2 linked regions of the Catenuloplanes niger genome follow. The protein of the gene in region 1 binds, or shares a complex with, the protein of each later gene. Links are inferred from orthologs where the notes say so. Each region holds a gene or a part of one and is shown in the gene's direction. Other genes may lie near its edges.

Region 1 (7,799 bases):
CGGGCTGCGCGCGCTCGCGCCCCACCTGCGCTCGCACTGGCCCACGCTGACGGTCGTCGCGCTGCTGTCCATGCTGGGCGCGGCCGCCTCGCTGGTCCAGCCGCTGCTCACCCGCGACCTGCTGGACGCGATCGGCGCGTCCGAGACGATCGGCGGCCTGGTCGTGCTGCTGGCCGTGCTGGTGCTGGCCGCCGCCGGCATCAACGCGGTCCGGGACTACCTGTTGCAGCGCACCGCCGAGGGCGTGGTGCTCGGCACCCGCCGCCGGCTCGCCCACCACCTGCTGCGCCTGCCGATCGCGGAGTACGACGCCCGGCGCACCGGCGATCTGCTCTCCCGGGTCGGCGCGGACACCACGCTGCTGCGCGCGGTCGTCACGTCCGGGCTGTTCGACATCGCGGCCGGCGTGGTGATGGTGGTCGGCGCGATCGTCGCGATGGCGTTGCTCGATCCGCTGCTGCTCGGCGTCACGCTGCTCGCGCTGGTCCTGGGCATGGGCATCGCGATCACCGCGTCCCGGCGGGTGCGCGCGCTGTCCCGCGCCACCCAGGCCCGGATCGGCGAGATGACCTCCACGGTGGAGCGGGCGATCTCCGCGGCGCGCACGATCCGGGCCGCCCGCGCCGAGGGGCGCGAGGCCGACCTGGTGGTGGCGAGCGCCGAGGGGGCGTACGCGGCGGGTCTGCGGGTGGCCCGGCTGCAGGCGCTGATCTCCCCGGTGGCGACCACGGCCACCCAGGGCGCGTTCCTGGCGGTGCTGGGCGTGGGTGGCGCGCGGGTCGCGGCCGGCGACATCACGGTCGGTGACCTGGTGGCGTTCATCCTCTTCCTCTTCTTCCTGGTGATGCCGCTCGGCCAGGCGATCGGGGCGTACACCCAGCTGCAGACCGGGCTCGGCGCGCTGGAGCGGATCGAGGAGGTGCTGCGCATCCCGGCGGAGGAGAACGGTGCCGACGCCACGGGCGCGGCCCCCGGCCGTACCGCGGTGGAGTTCGAGGGCGTCGGTTTCGGCTATCCGGCGGCGGACGGGCCGGTGCTGAGCGACGTCAGTTTCACCGTGCCGTACGGGACGCGGACCGCGCTGGTCGGTCCGTCCGGCGCGGGGAAGTCCACGCTGCTGGCGCTGGTCGAGCGGTTCTACGAGAGCACGGCCGGCACGATCCGGGTGGACGGGCGGGACGTGCGTGAGCAGAGCCGCGACGCGCTGCGGTCCCGGCTCGGCTACGTCGAGCAGGAGGCGCCGGTGCTGGCCGGCACGATCCGGGAGAACCTGCTGCTGGCCGCGCCGGACACGGACGACGCCCGGCTGCTGGAGGTGCTGGAGTCGGTCAACCTCACCGGCATCGTCACGCGCACCGGCCTCGGGCTGGACGCGCAGGTCGGCGAGGGCGGCGTGCTGCTGTCCGGCGGCGAGCGGCAGCGGCTGGCGATCGCCCGCGCGCTGCTCACCGACGCGCCGATCCTGCTGATGGACGAGCCGACCAGCAACCTGGACGCGCGCAACGAGGCCGCGCTGCGCCGCGCGATCGACGCCGCCGCCGCGACCCGCACGCTGCTGGTGGTGGCGCACCGCCTCTCCACGGTCGTCGAGTCCGACCAGATCGTGGTGATGGAGTCCGGGCGGGTGGTCGCGACCGGGCGGCACGAGGAGCTGGTGGAGTCGAGTCCGCTCTATCGCGAGCTGGCCGCGCACCAACTGTTGGTTCCGGAGGCGGAGTCGCTCCGGTCCGGCGCGGCATGGTCGGGTCGGAAACCGGGCTGATCTGACCGGTGCCCCTCACCACTCTGCGGCGTGATGAAGTAGCGTTTCGCACCATGGGTGTGTCGTCACGGTTGAAGAGCCGCTTCCAGAAGTTCCTGCAGCGCCCAGGGACGACCGTCGATCTCGCGCCGCTGCAGAAGCGGCTGCCGGCGGTCGAGGCGCTGGAGGAGGAGCTCAAGGAGCTCGACGACGCCGAGCTGACCGAGCGGGCCGGCGCGGCGGACGAGATCGTCGAGATCTGCGCGATCGGCCGTGAGGCCGCGCGCCGGGGCCTCGACCAGCGGCCGTACGACGAGCAGGTGCTCGGCGTGATGGCGCTGCTCTCCGGCAAGGTCGCCGAGATGGCCACCGGCGAGGGCAAGACGCTGACCGCCGCGATCGCCGCCTACGGCCACGTCCGCCAGGGCCGCGGCCCGGTGCACGTGCTGACCGTCAACGACTACCTCGCGGCCCGCGACGCGGACTGGATGCGCCCGGTCCTGACGCTGCTCGGCCTCACGGTCGGCTCGGTCACCGAGGCGTCCACGCCGGAGGAGCGGCGCGCCGCCTACGGCTGCGACGTCACCTACGTCTCCGTCTCCGAGGCCGGCTTCGACTACCTGCGCGACCAGCTCGTGGTCGACATCGAGGACCGGGTGCAGCGCGAGCTGTCCACCGCGATCGTCGACGAGGCCGACTCGATCCTGATCGACGAGGCGCGCGTGCCGATGGTGCTGGCCGGCACCGTGCCCGGCGAGCAGGACCCGGTGCACGCCGCCGCCGCGCTGGTCAAGGGCCTGCGGCGGAACCGCGACTACGAGATCGCGGAGGACGGCCGCAGCGTCGCGTTCACCACCGAGGGCACCGAGAAGATCGAGAAGAAGCTCGACGGCATCGACCTCTACGCCGACGAGAACTTCGACCAGCTCTCCGCGCTCAACGTGGCGCTGCACGCGCACGCGCTGCTGCACCGCGACGTCGACTACATCGTGCGCAACGGCGCCGTCGAGCTGGTCGACGAGTCGCGCGGCCGGGTCGCGCAGCGCCGCCGCTGGCCGGACGGGCTGCAGGCCGCGGTCGAGGCCAAGGAGGGGCTGTCGGCGACCAGCGAGGGCGAGGTGCTGCAGACCATCACGGTGCAGTCCTTCATCGCGCTCTACAAGACGGTCTGCGGCATGACCGCCACCGCGGTGCTCGTCGGTGACCAGCTCCGCGAGTTCTTCAAGCTCGAGGTCGCGGTCATCCCGCCGCACAAGCCGAACATTCGCGAGGACCTTCCCGACCGCATCTTCGCGACGCGGCAGGAGAAGGAGGACGCGCTGGTCAAGGAGATCCAGGAGGCCCACGAGACGGGCCGCCCGGTGCTGATCGGCACGCGCGACGTGAAGGAGTCGGAGAGCCTGGCCGCCGCGCTCGAGGCCGCCGGCGTCCCGTGCGTGGTGCTGAACGCGAAGAACGACGCGGAGGAGGCGGCGATCATCGCGGAGGCCGGCAAGCGCGGCGCGGTGACCGTCTCCACCCAGATGGCCGGCCGCGGCGTCGACATCCGGCTCGGCGGCAGCGACGAGGCCGACCACGACGAGGTCGCCGAGCTCGGTGGGCTCTACATGATCGGCACCGGCCGGTTCGACAGCGGCCGCATCGACGACCAGCTCCGCGGCCGCGCCGGCCGGCAGGGCGACCCGGGCACGTCCGTCTTCTACGGCAGCCTGGAGGACGACCTGATCGTCCGGAACGCGGGCGACATGATCCCGCCGTCGCCGCACATGGACATGGACGGCGTGGTCACCGACGAGCGGGTGGACTACGCGGTCGGGCACGCGCAGCGCGTCGCCGAGGGCGTCGGTCACGAGATCCACCGCAACACCTGGCGCTACAACGTGGTCATCGAGCAGCAGCGGGCGGCGCTCTCCGAGCGTCGCGAGCGCCTGCTCACCACGGACGTCGCGGCGGACATGCTGCGGTCGAAGTTCCCGGAGGAGACCGCGGAGGTCGACGACGAGGTGCTGAGCAAGGTCTCCCGGTCGATCGCGCTCTACCACCTCGACCGGCTCTGGGCCGAGCACCTGTCCTACCTGTCCGAGGTGCGGGAGGGCGTGCACCTGCGGGCGCTCGGCAAGCTGGACCCGCTGGACGAGTTCCACCGGGCCGCGGTGCCGGCGTTCGGCAAGATCATGCCGGAGATCGAGGACCGGACGGTCGACACGTTCGCCGAGATCGACGAGGTGACCGACACCTGGGAGCCGGCCCAGGCCAACCTGGTCCGCCCGTCCGCGACGTGGACGTACCTGGTGCACGACAACCCGTTCGGTTCCGAGCTCGACCGGCTCATCGCCGCGGTCGGCCGTCGCCTCGTCACCGGCCGGAAATAAACGACATACCACGCTCGGGTGAAGCCCGCCTTGTCCGGTATTGAGCCGGTAAGGCGGGCTTCGTGCTGTCTCACTCATCACCCACCGCATCGCGGGTAGAAGCCCAGCGTGATGTGGTTGCCGCCTCATGAAAATTCTCAGAATCCGTTAATCCTTCTGTGGCTACCGGTGCGTACATCGTGGCGAACCCAGCAGGCGTGCGGATGAGCCCCGCGCGCCGGCCGGTTCACGCAGGTTCCGAGTTCGACCGGGCGATGGGGACAGCAGGAATGACCGTGGGTTGCGCGAAACGACTTCATAGCTGAGGCCGTACGAAGAACGCGCTGGCCGTCAGGGATCCGGCCGCGCGCAACGGTGGTGGCGCGAATGCAGAAGATCGAGGAGCGATGGCTAAACGCAAGCAGGTTCAACGGTCCACCCGCGAGACCGGTCCCGTCGTGGCCCCGGCTGACGGCGAGAAGAAGAAGGGCATGTCGGCCGGGATGTCCTGGCTGATCATCGGTCTCGGCGTCGTCGCCTCGCTGTGGGCCATCGGCGCGCTGACCAACGCGGGCGTCGTCCCGGCCGCGTACCTCTTCGCGTACCTGGACTTCTACGCCGGCGTGGTGGTGCTGGTGTCCCTGTCGATCACGGTCATGGTCGGCCTGGCCGCCACCGACCGGCTGATCCTCACGCCCAAGCACCGGGTGCTCGTCCAGGGCGTGCACCGCACCACCGGCACCATCGCTGTGTCGTTCCTGCTGCTGCACGTCATGGTGAAGATCCTCGAGGCGCACGCGTCCGTCATCGACCTGGTGATCCCGTTCCTCAACCCGAACACGCTGTACGTCGGCATGGGCACCATCGCGGCGTGGTGCCTGGTCGGCACGTTCTGGAGCGGCGTCGCCCGGGTCAAGTTCGCCGGCAAGGGCAAGCCGTGGATGTGGCGCGCGGTGCACTCCGTCGGGTACCTCGCCTGGCCGCCCGCGCTCGGCCACGGCCTGCTCGCCGGCCGCGCGGCCGCCACCTGGGTCGTCGTCTCCTACATCCTCTGCGTGGTCGGCGTCGTCATCGCGATGCTGGTCCGGGTGGTCGGCGTCTACAACAAGCGCATCTCGCAGCCGAAGGCCGTGCCGTCCGCCGCGAAGGCCGCCGGCAAGGCACAGGCCGGACCGCTGGAGGCCGCGAACGGCGCTCGTGCCACCGGGAACCGCCCGATGTACCGCGGCGCGGTCCGCAACCAGCCGTCCGCCGACGAGTCGCTCAGCGCGCCGCGCGGCGCCGCCTGGGGTGGCTTCTCCGACGAGGGCGCCGAGCAGCGCCGCCAGCGCCAGTCGCCGCTGCCGGTGAACGCGCTGGAGGAGACGCAGCTGATGTCCAAGATCTCCCGGGACGTGGTGGAGGAGGCGGAGGAGCTGGTCCAGGCAGCGGCCCGCCGGGCTCCGGCCACGGCCACGCTGGACGAGGACCTGATCGAGACGCGGCCGGTCCGCCGTACGCCCGCGCCGCGCGAGCCGGAGCCGGTCGACGACTACGAGGACGAGGCGCCGCGCCGCCCGGGCCGCCGCCCGCTCGTCCCCGAGCTGGTGGAGGAGGAGACCCCGGCCGTCCGCCGGCCCCGCCGCCCCGCGCCGCCGGTCGAGGACGACTACGACGAGGCGCCGGTGCCGGTTCGCCGCGCCGGACGTGACCCGGAGCCGGAGTTCGACGACGACTACGAGGACGAGGCCCCCGCGCCGCGCCGCACCCGCCGGCCGACCGCGGAGGCCCCGGGCAAGCCCGCGCCGCGCCGGTCCCGGCGTACCGAGGACGAGGAGGAGTTCGGCGAGGCGCAGATCTCGGCCGCGGCCACGCCGCCGCGGCGGACCCGCCGGGCCGTGGAGGAGCCGGAGGAGACCGTCGCGCCGCGCCGCGCCCGCCGGGCCGCGGAGGACGACGACGACGCGTACGTGACCGGCGAGTACGAGACCGTGTCCCGCCGCAGCCGCCGCGCCGCCGTGGACGAGGAGGACGAGGTCGCGGCCGCCACCGCGCCGCGCCGCGCCCGCCGCGCGGTCGAGGAGGACGAGGAGGACGAGGTCGCGATCGCCACCCGGCCGCGCCGCGCCCGCCGCGCCGTCGAGGAGGAGGACGAGGAGGACGCCCGCCCGCGCCGCTCGCACCGCGCCACCGAGGACGTGGAGCCGGAGGTGGCCGAGGTCGCCGCGCCGCGCCGGGCCCGCCGGGCCGTCGCACCGGAACCGGAGGAGGAGGAGGCGGTCGTCGACGAGTACTGGCGCCCGCCGGCGAACCCGGTCAGCCGGTACGAGGCGGAGGAGACCCGCCCGGACTTCAACGGCGACGACACCCCGACGCTGGTCGACCTGACCGCCCGCCGGGCCGCCCGTTCGGCCCGTCCGGCGAAGGACGCCAAGACCCGCCGCCCGGGCCGCGCCGCCGCCGACGAGGTCTCCGACGAGGAGTTCTGGGCGCGCATGCGTGGCGAGGCCAAGTAGAGTCGCTTTCTCTTCCCGGGGGAGCCCACTCCCCGCACGACCCGTACAGCACGTGAAGGAGACAAGCGGTGAGCACAGGCGTTGTGCCTCCGGTGGGGTGCATCGGCCCGGCCCGGTTGACGGCGGGATTCGAGGACTTCGGCCGTCTGGACCTCTATGCCCACCTGGAGGTCCACGGCGATCTGCGCCCGCTGTCCGCCGACGATCTGATCGACCTCGCCGAGAAGATCAAACTCACCGGCCGCGGTGGGGCGGGCTTCCCGTTCCACCGCAAGGTGAAGGCCGTCGTCGAGTCCGCCGACCGGCAGGACCGCGCGCCGGTCGTGGTGGTCAACGCCACCGAGGGTGAGCCGCCCTCGTGGAAGGACAAGATGCTGCTCACCCGGGCACCGCATCTGATCCTGGACGGGGCCGCGCTCGCCGCGTGGGCGCTGGAGGCCGAGGAGATCGTCATCGGCGTGGCCGACGACGGCGTCGGCCAGAGCTCGCTGGAGGAGGCGCTCGCCGAGCGCCGCATGCCGGCGCCGACCCGCATCGTGACCGTCCCGCACCGGTTCATCGCGGGTGAGGGCGGCGCGCTGGTCCGCGGCATCAACGGCGAGGCGCACATCCCGCCGGGCATCAAGCAGCGCTCGTCGGAGAGCGGCGTCAACGGCCAGCCGACGCTGCTGTCGAACGCGGAGACGTACTCGCAGATCGCGGTCGCGGCCCGGCTGGGCCCGGAGGAGTACGCCGCGGTCGGCACGAAGAAGGAACCGGGCACGGTGCTGCTCACGGTCGGTGGCTCGGCCGCGCAGCACATGGTGCTGGAGTGCCCGACCGGCGTGCCGCTGCGCGAGGTGCTGGACATCTGCGGCGCCACCGAGGGCCCCGGCATCCTGGTCGGCGGCTACCACGGCAAGTGGATCACCTGGGAGAACGCGCAGAAGGCGGAGATCTCCCGGGAGAGCTTCGCCGCGATCGGCGGCACGCTGGGCGCCGGCATGATCATCCCGCTGGGCAACGACACCTGCCCGCTCGGCGAGGCCAGCCGGATCGTTCGCTACCTGGCCGGTGAGTCCGCCGGTCAGTGCGGCCCGTGCCGGCTCGGCCTGCCCGACGTGGCCAACCAGTTCCAGCTGCTCACCGCGTCCGGTTCGGCCGCGGCCGAGCAGGCGGTGCGCAACGCGGCCGGCATGGTCCGCGGCCGCGGCGCGTGCAGCCACCCGGACG
Region 2 (7,639 bases), 3.8 Mb from region 1 along the record:
GTGCACGACGAGCAGAACGCCGCCGGCGTCGGCGACCGCGTCTCCCTGATGGAGACCCGGCCGCTGTCGGCCACCAAGCGGTGGCGGATCGTCGAGATCCTCGAGAAGGCGAAGTAGCCCGACAGGTTCCGGGGCTTCGGCCCCGGCACGTGTCGGTGCGGGAAATCAGCCCGCGCCTAGCGCGGACCAGGTTCCGCCAAGCTCCGCCCCCTCCCGGGCGGAGAACTGGCAGACATAGGAGATAGACGTGATCCAGCAGGAGTCGCGACTGCGCGTCGCCGACAACACGGGTGCCAGGGAGATCCTGTGCATCCGGGTGCTCGGCGGCTCGGGTCGGCGCTACGCGAGCATCGGCGACGTCATCGTGGCCACCGTCAAGGACGCGATCCCGGGCGCCGGTGTCAAGAAGGGCGACGTCGTCAAGGCGGTCGTCGTCCGTACCGCGAAGGAGCGGCGCCGGCCCGACGGGTCGTACATCCGCTTCGACGAGAACGCCGCCGTGATCATCAAGGACGGCGGTGACCCCCGTGGCACCCGTATCTTCGGCCCGGTGGGCCGCGAGCTGCGGGACAAGCGGTTCATGAAGATCATTTCGCTCGCCCCGGAGGTGTTGTGACCGTGAAGGTCAAGAAGGGCGACACGGTCGAGGTCATCGCCGGGAAGGACAAGGGCGTTCGGGGTAAGGTCATCGCGGCCTACCCCCGCCTGGACAAGGTCCTGGTCGAGGGCGTGAACCGAGTCAAGAAGCACCAGCGCATCCAGACCACCCAGCGTGGCGCCAAGACCGGTGGCATCGTGACGCAGGAGGCCCCCATTCACGTGTCGAACGTGATGGTGGTCGACTCCGACGGCAACCGGACCCGGGTGGGCTACCGGATCGACGAGAACGGCACCAAGATCCGTATCTCGCGCCGCAGCGGTAAGGAACTGTGATGACGGCAGCTACCGAAACCAAGATCCAGCCGCGTCTCAAGACGCGGTACCGGAACGAGATCATCGCGCAGCTGCGTGAGCAGTACGAGTACTCGAACGCCATGCAGGTCCCCGGTCTGGTGAAGATCGTGGTCAACATGGGTGTCGGTGAGGCCGCGCGTGACGCGAAGCTCATCGACGGTGCCGTGCGCGACCTCGCCACCATCACCGGCCAGAAGCCGCTGGTCCGCCGGGCCCGCAAGTCCATCGCGCAGTTCAAGCTGCGCGAGGGCATGCCGATCGGCGCGAAGGTCACCCTTCGCGGCGACCGGATGTGGGAGTTCCTGGACCGGCTGCTGTCGATCGCGCTGCCGCGTATCCGCGACTTCCGCGGGCTCGACGGCCGCAAGCTCGACGGCAACGGCAACTACACGTTCGGTCTGACCGAGCAGTCGGTTTTCCACGAGATCGACCAGGACCGGATCGACCGTACCCGGGGCATGGACATCACCGTGGTGACCTCGGCGAAGACCGACGATGAGGGCCGGGCGCTGCTGAAGCTCCTTGGCTTCCCGTTCAAGGAGCAGTGAGCGAGACATGGCCAAGAAGGCGCTGATCCTGAAGGCGGCCGCGAAGCCGAAGTTCGCGGTGCGCGCGTACACCCGTTGCCAGCGGTGCGGCCGGCCGAAGGCCGTCTACCGCAAGTTCGGACTGTGCCGCGTCTGCATCCGGGAGATGGCCCACCGCGGCGAGCTGCCCGGTGTGTCGAAGGCTTCCTGGTAACCATCCGCCACGCTGCGATTTTCACAGACAAGACAGTGGCACCTCTTCGCCGTAGGCCCCGGCACATCGCCTGGGAACCCCGGCGAGAAAGGCTGACAAACCAATGACCATGACTGACCCGATCGCAGACATGCTCACGCGTCTGCGTAACGCCAACCAGGCGTATCACGACCGGGTGGCGATGCCCTACTCGAAGATCAAGGCGAACATCGCCGAGGTCCTCAAGGCCGAGGGTTACATCGCCAGCTGGTCGGTCGAGGACCCGGAAGAGGACGTCGTCGGCAAGAAGCTGGTGGTCGAGCTGAAGTACGGCTCGAGCCGCGAGCGCAGCCTCGCCGGCATCCGTCGGGTGTCCAAGCCCGGCCTGCGGGTGTACGCCAAGTCCCCGGAGCTGCCGCGCGTGCTCGGCGGTCTCGGCGTGGCGATCATCTCGACGTCCCAGGGGCTGCTCACCGACCGGCAGGCCCGCAAGCGAGGGGTGGGCGGGGAAGTCCTCGCCTACGTCTGGTGAGGAAGAGCTCTAATGTCGCGAATCGGACGTAAGTCGATTACCGTGCCGGCCAATGTCGATGTCAAGATCGACGGCGCCGTTGTCACGGTGAAGGGCCCCAAGGGCGAGCTGTCGCACACCCTGGCGGAGCCGATCACCGCTGAGCGCGCTGAGGACGGCACCATTCAGGTCAGCCGCCCCAACGACGAGCGCAAGGCGAAGGAGCTGCACGGCCTCAGCCGGACGCTCGTCGCCAACATGATCGTCGGCGTGACCGAGGGTTACCGGAAGTCGCTGGAGATCAACGGCACCGGTTACCGCGTCACCGCCAAGGGCAACGACCTCGAGTTCGCCCTCGGCTTCTCGCACCCTGTCGTGATCCAGCCCCCGGCCGGCATCACGTTCACCGTCGAGCGCCCGACCCTGTTCCACGTGGCCGGCATCGACAAGCAGCTGGTGGGCGAGGTCTCCGCGAACATCCGCAAGATCCGTCCGCCGGAGCCCTACAAGGGCAAGGGTGTGAAGTACCAGGGCGAGGTCATCCGCCGCAAGGCTGGAAAGGCAGGCAAGAAGTGAGCGCCACGCTGCTCAAGCGCCGCAACGGCGGCGGGATCGCCGCGAAGCGGGCCGTCGGCCGCGCGCGTCGTCACTTCCGGCTGCGCACCGTCGTGCGTGGCACGGAGGAGCGTCCTCGCCTGGTCGTCACCCGGTCCCTGCGGCACATCACGGCCCAGGTCGTGGACGACACCAAGGGTCACACCCTGGCGTCGGCCTCGACGATGGACGCCACCATCCGTGGCGGCGAGGGCGACAAGAGCGCCCTGGCCGGCAAGGTCGGCGCGCTCCTCGCCGAGCGGGCCAAGGCCGCTGGCGTCAGCAAGGTCGTCTTCGACCGCGGCGGTAACCGGTACGCGGGGCGCATCGCCGCCCTGGCGTCGGCCGCCCGCGAAGCCGGACTCGAGTTCTAGGAAGGAAGACCAATGCCAGGTCAACAGCGCCGAGGCGGCGGGTCCGGCGGTTCTGAAGGTGGCGGCGGCCGTCGCGAGGGCCGCGGCCGCGACGGTGGCCGGGGTAACGCTCCGGCCGAGAAGACCCCGCACCTCGAGCGGGTCGTCGCGATCAACCGTGTCGCGAAGGTCGTCAAGGGCGGTCGTCGCTTCAGCTTCACCGCGCTCGTGATCGTGGGCGACGGCGACGGAACCGTCGGTGTCGGCTACGGCAAGGCCAAGGAGGTGCCCGCGGCGATCGCCAAGGGTGTCGAGGAGGCCAAGAAGCACTTCTTCAAGGTGCCGCGCATCGCCGCGTCCATCCCGCACCCGGTGCAGGGTGAGGACGCCGCCGGTGTCGTGCTCCTGAAGCCGGCCTCCGCCGGTACCGGCGTCATCGCCGGTGGCCCGGTGCGTGCCGTGCTGGAGTGCGCGGGCATCCACGACATCCTGTCGAAGTCGCTGGGCTCGTCCAACCCGATCAACATCGTGCACGCCACGGTGGCGGCTCTCAAGAAGCTCGAGTCGCCCGAGGCTGTCGCGGCCCGTCGTGGCCTGCCGGTCGAGGACGTCGCTCCGGCCGCCATGCTCGCGGCGCGTGCAGGGGCGGGGGTCTGAGATGGCTCGCCTGAAGGTGACGCAGCTGCGGTCCACGATCGGCGCCAAGCACAACCAGCGTGAGTCGCTGCGTTCGCTCGGCCTGAAGCGGATCAACGATGTGGTGGTCAAGGAGGATCGGCCGGAGATTCGCGGCATGATCTTCGCGGTGAACCACCTCGTGAGGGTGGAGGAGGTCGACTAATGACCATCCGGATTCATGACCTTCGGCCGGCACCCGGAGCCAAGAAGGCCAAGACCCGCGTGGGTCGCGGTGAGGGCTCCAAGGGCAAGACCGCCGGTCGCGGTACCAAGGGTTCCAAGGCCCGCAAGAACATCTCGGCGGCGTTCGAGGGTGGCCAGATGCCCATCCACATGCGCCTGCCGAAGATGAAGGGCTTCAAGAACAAGAACAAGGTCGTCTTCCAGGTCGTGAACCTGGACCGCCTCGCCGAGCTGTTCCCGAACGGCGGCGAGGTCGGCCCGGACGAGCTGGTCGCGGCGGGCGCGGTTCGCCGCGGTCACGCGGTCAAGGTGCTCGGCACGGGCGACCTGAACGGCGTTGCGATCCAGGTCAAGGCGGATGCGTTCAGCGCGTCGGCCAAGGAGAAGATCGCGGCGGCCGGCGGCTCGGCGACCGAGCTGTAAGCACGACATGCGTACGAGGGTGCTGAATTCGCCTGCCGATGGTGGGCGGATCAGCACCCTCGTCGTAGTGTCTGGTGAGGCATCGCACCGTTAAAAGGGGAGGCGCGGTGTCGAACCGACTACGCCGTGCCGTTAATATCGGGGCCGGTGTATGTGCCCGGCCACGCTGACCGGACACGTCGCCGACTGTTAGAGTCCGTTTCCAGCCCATGGATACGCGGGTGTCGCAACCGGGACCCGCTCCGACCGCCATCGTGGCGGCTACCTCGCGCAGGAGGAAGAAGTTGCTCTCCGCCTTTCTCAGTGCGTTCCGCACGCCTGACCTGCGCAAAAAGCTGCTGTTTACAGTCGCCATCATCGCGGTCTACCGGCTCGGAGCGACACTCCCCAGCCCTGGCGTCTCGTTCAGCAACGTGCAGAAGTGCATCGACGTCATGGAGAGCGGGGCCACCAGCGGGGTCTTCTCGCTGCTGAACCTCTTCTCCGGCGGCGCGCTGTTGTCTCTCTCGGTCTTCGCGCTGGGCATCATGCCCTACATCACCGCGTCGATCATCCTGCAGCTCCTGACGGTGGTGATCCCGCGCCTCGAACAGCTCCGCAAGGAGGGCCAGTCCGGCCAGGCGAAGATCACCCAGTACACGCGGTACCTGACGCTCGGCCTCGCGGTCCTGCAGTCCTCGGCCTTCGTGGCCCTGGCGCGGTCCGGTCAGCTGTTCAGCAACCAGTGCGACCAGTTCCCCATCGTCCCGGAGAACACCGGGCTGCCGATGTGGATCACCCTGGTGGCGCTGGTCATCACGATGACCGCCGGCACCGGTGTGGTGATGTGGCTCGGCGAGCTGATCACCGACCGCGGCGTCGGCAACGGCATGTCGGTTCTGATCTTCACCTCGATCGCGGCGCGCCTCCCCAGCGAGGGCTGGGCGATCAAGGAGTCCCGCGGCTGGGGCTGGTTCATCGCGGTTCTCGTGATGGTCCTGCTGGTCATCACGCTGGTCGTCTTCATCGAGCAGGCACAGCGCCGCATCCCGGTGCAGTACGCGAAGCGCATGATCGGCCGGAAGATGTACGGCGGCACCTCGACGTACATCCCGCTGAAGGTCAACCAGGCCGGTGTCATCCCGGTGATCTTCGCGTCCTCGCTGCTCTACCTGCCGCAGCTGATCCTGCAGTTCTTCGACCAGAACGACCCGGGCCCGGTGCAGTCCTGGGTGCAGAACAACATCGTCGATCCGGCGTCGTGGATCCACATCGTGATCTACTTCCTCCTGATCATCTTCTTCACGTACTTCTACGTCTCCATCACGTTCAACCCGACCGAGGTCGCGGAGAACATGAAGAAGTACGGCGGGTTCGTCCCGGGTATCCGCCCGGGGAAGCCGACGGCGGACTATCTTGACTTCATCCTTAGTCGCATCACGCTGCCCGGTTCGCTGTACCTTGGTGTGATCTCCATCCTGCCCAACTTCTTCTTCATCTGGCTCGACAACAACCAGTTCCAGAACTTCCCGTTCGGTGGCACCGCGGTGCTCATCATGGTTGGTGTGGGCTTGGAGACGGTGAAGCAGATCGAGAGCCAGCTCATGCAGCGGAACTACGAAGGGTTCCTGCGCTAGTGGGCGGGCGGAGCGAGCGAGCCAGGGGGGCGCATAGGTGAGACTCGTACTGGTTGGTCCCCCGGGGGCGGGCAAAGGGACCCAGGCCGAGTTCATCGCCGCCCACCTGGCCGTGCCGAAGATCTCGACCGGTGACATCTTCCGGGCGAACGTGGCCCAGGGGACGCCGCTCGGTGTCGAGGCCAAGCGCTACATGGACGCGGGTCAGCTGGTCCCGGACGAGGTCACGATCAACATGGTCCGGGAGCGGCTGGCCGAGCCGGACTCCGCGGACGGCTTCCTGCTGGACGGCTTCCCGCGCACCACGCCCCAGGCGAACGCGCTGGACAAGCTGCTGGCCGACCTCGGCACCGCGCTGGACATCGTGCTGGAGCTCGTCGTCGACGACGACGAGGTGATCCGGCGCCTGTCCGGCCGGCGCACCTGCCGGGGTTGCGGGAAGATCTGGCACGTCGAGTTCGACGCGCCGTCGCGGGAGGACATCTGCGACCGCTGCGGCGGCGAGCTGTTCCAGCGCGACGACGACAAGGCCGAGACGATCGCGGAGCGGCTCCGGGTCTACGCCCGGGACACCGCTCCGCTGGTCGACTACTACGGGGCCCAGGGCAAGCTGGTCGGCATCGACGCCACCGGCCCGGTCGAGGACGTCACGGTCCGCGCGATCGACGCACTGCGGTCCTACGGCGGCTGAACCGGCCGCCATCGAAGCGGGGAGAGCCGGCCGGCCGCACAGCGGTTGCGCCGGCTCTGGCCGTTCAGGGCGTCGCTGAGCGGCGCCGACACGTGCACGAGAGTCAGAGGGTACGCATGCGCCGCCAGCAGCTGAAGATTCAGCTGAAGACCACGGACCAGATAGTCAAGATGCGGGCCGCCGGGCTCGTCGTGGCGGAGGCCCTGGAGCAGATGCGCAAGGCGGTCGCGCCGGGCGTCTCCACCGCGGACCTGGACCGGGTCGCCGAGTCGGTCATCCGGGACGCCGGCGCGGTGCCGTCGTTCAAGGGCTACCACGGCTACCCGGCCTCGATCTGCTCCTCGGTGAACGAGCAGATCGTGCACGCGATCCCGTCGGAGAAGCAGGTCCTCCAGGAGGGCGACCTGATCTCGATCGACTGCGGCGCGGTGCTGGACGGCTGGCACGGCGACTCGGCGATCACGGTCGGCGTCGGTGAGGTGCGGCCGGAGCTGCTGAAGATGGCCGCGGTCGCGGAGGACGCGATGTGGGCCGGGCTGGCGGCGGCGGCACGCGGTGCGGCGTCCGGGCGGGGCAAGCTGTCCGACATCTCGCACGCGGTGGAGCAGGCCGTGCGCGCGGGCGGCCGCTACGGGATCGTCGAGGGGTACGGCGGGCACGGCATCGGCACGGAGATGCACCAGGACCCGCACGTGCTGAACTACGGCCGGCCGGGGCGGGGCATCTCGCTGACGAACGGGCTGTGCCTGGCGATCGAGCCGATGATCACGCTCGGTTCACCGAAGTCGATCGAGCTGTCCGACGGCTGGACGGTGATCACCAAGGACCGGTCCGTGGCGGCGCACGTCGAGCACTCGATGGCGCTGCTGGAGGACGGCATCTGGGTGCTGACCGCGCTCGACGGCGGCCGCGAGCG

The links.
Region 2: the proteins of secA2 (region 1) and secY are in contact, whole or in part, in a crystal structure (PDB 3DIN), measured with the Thermotoga maritima proteins. The link is inferred for Catenuloplanes niger from one-to-one orthologs. Residues at the interface, in WP_004082002.1 of Thermotoga maritima: Glu261, Ala262, Arg263, Lys300, Ala301, Arg302, Thr303, Ile304, Ile305, Leu323, Tyr324, Asp325, Pro326, Val329, Ser330, Tyr333, Ile336, Lys340, Phe345, Val349, Glu363, Phe364, Tyr374, Ser375, Gly376, Gly377, Glu393, Ile395, Thr482, Ser483; in WP_004081795.1 of Thermotoga maritima: Glu108, Gly109, Glu110, Glu111, Ala236, Glu237, Arg238, Arg239, Ile240, Thr241, Ile242, Gln243, Tyr244, Ala245, Arg246, Arg247, Val248, Thr249, Gly250, Arg251, Arg252, Val253, Tyr254, Gly256, Ala257, Ser258, Thr259, Tyr260, Leu261, Pro262.

The regions. Positions count from the first base shown.
Region 1 is NZ_JAVDYC010000001.1:7,435,380-7,443,178, forward strand. The notes cover bases 1,454-4,464. They hold secA2 (accessory Sec system translocase SecA2), read left to right. Parts: upstream 1,454-1,815; coding sequence 1,816-4,113; downstream 4,114-4,464. Other genes in these bases: J2S44_RS32495 (ABC transporter ATP-binding protein), read left to right, coding at 1,454-1,762. In the rest of the region: more of J2S44_RS32495, read left to right, coding at 1-1,453; J2S44_RS32505 (hypothetical protein), read left to right, coding at 4,500-6,587; J2S44_RS32510 (NADH-ubiquinone oxidoreductase-F iron-sulfur binding region domain-containing protein), read left to right, coding at 6,656-7,799. UniProt on the Escherichia coli protein: Required for protein export, interacts with the SecYEG preprotein conducting channel.
Region 2 is NZ_JAVDYC010000001.1:3,592,173-3,599,811, reverse strand. The notes cover bases 4,016-6,866. They hold secY (preprotein translocase subunit SecY), read left to right. Parts: upstream 4,016-4,700; coding sequence 4,701-6,032; downstream 6,033-6,866. Other genes in these bases: map (type I methionyl aminopeptidase), read left to right, coding at 6,840-6,866; J2S44_RS15590 (adenylate kinase), read left to right, coding at 6,070-6,723; rplO (50S ribosomal protein L15), read left to right, coding at 4,016-4,416. In the rest of the region: rpsQ (30S ribosomal protein S17), read left to right, coding at 1-117; rplN (50S ribosomal protein L14), read left to right, coding at 248-616; rplX (50S ribosomal protein L24), read left to right, coding at 613-933; rplE (50S ribosomal protein L5), read left to right, coding at 933-1,502; J2S44_RS15630 (type Z 30S ribosomal protein S14), read left to right, coding at 1,510-1,695; rpsH (30S ribosomal protein S8), read left to right, coding at 1,799-2,206; rplF (50S ribosomal protein L6), read left to right, coding at 2,219-2,761; rplR (50S ribosomal protein L18), read left to right, coding at 2,758-3,153; rpsE (30S ribosomal protein S5), read left to right, coding at 3,166-3,789; rpmD (50S ribosomal protein L30), read left to right, coding at 3,791-3,973; more of rplO, read left to right, coding at 3,973-4,015; more of map, read left to right, coding at 6,867-7,639. UniProt on the Escherichia coli protein: The central subunit of the protein translocation channel SecYEG. Consists of two halves formed by TMs 1-5 and 6-10.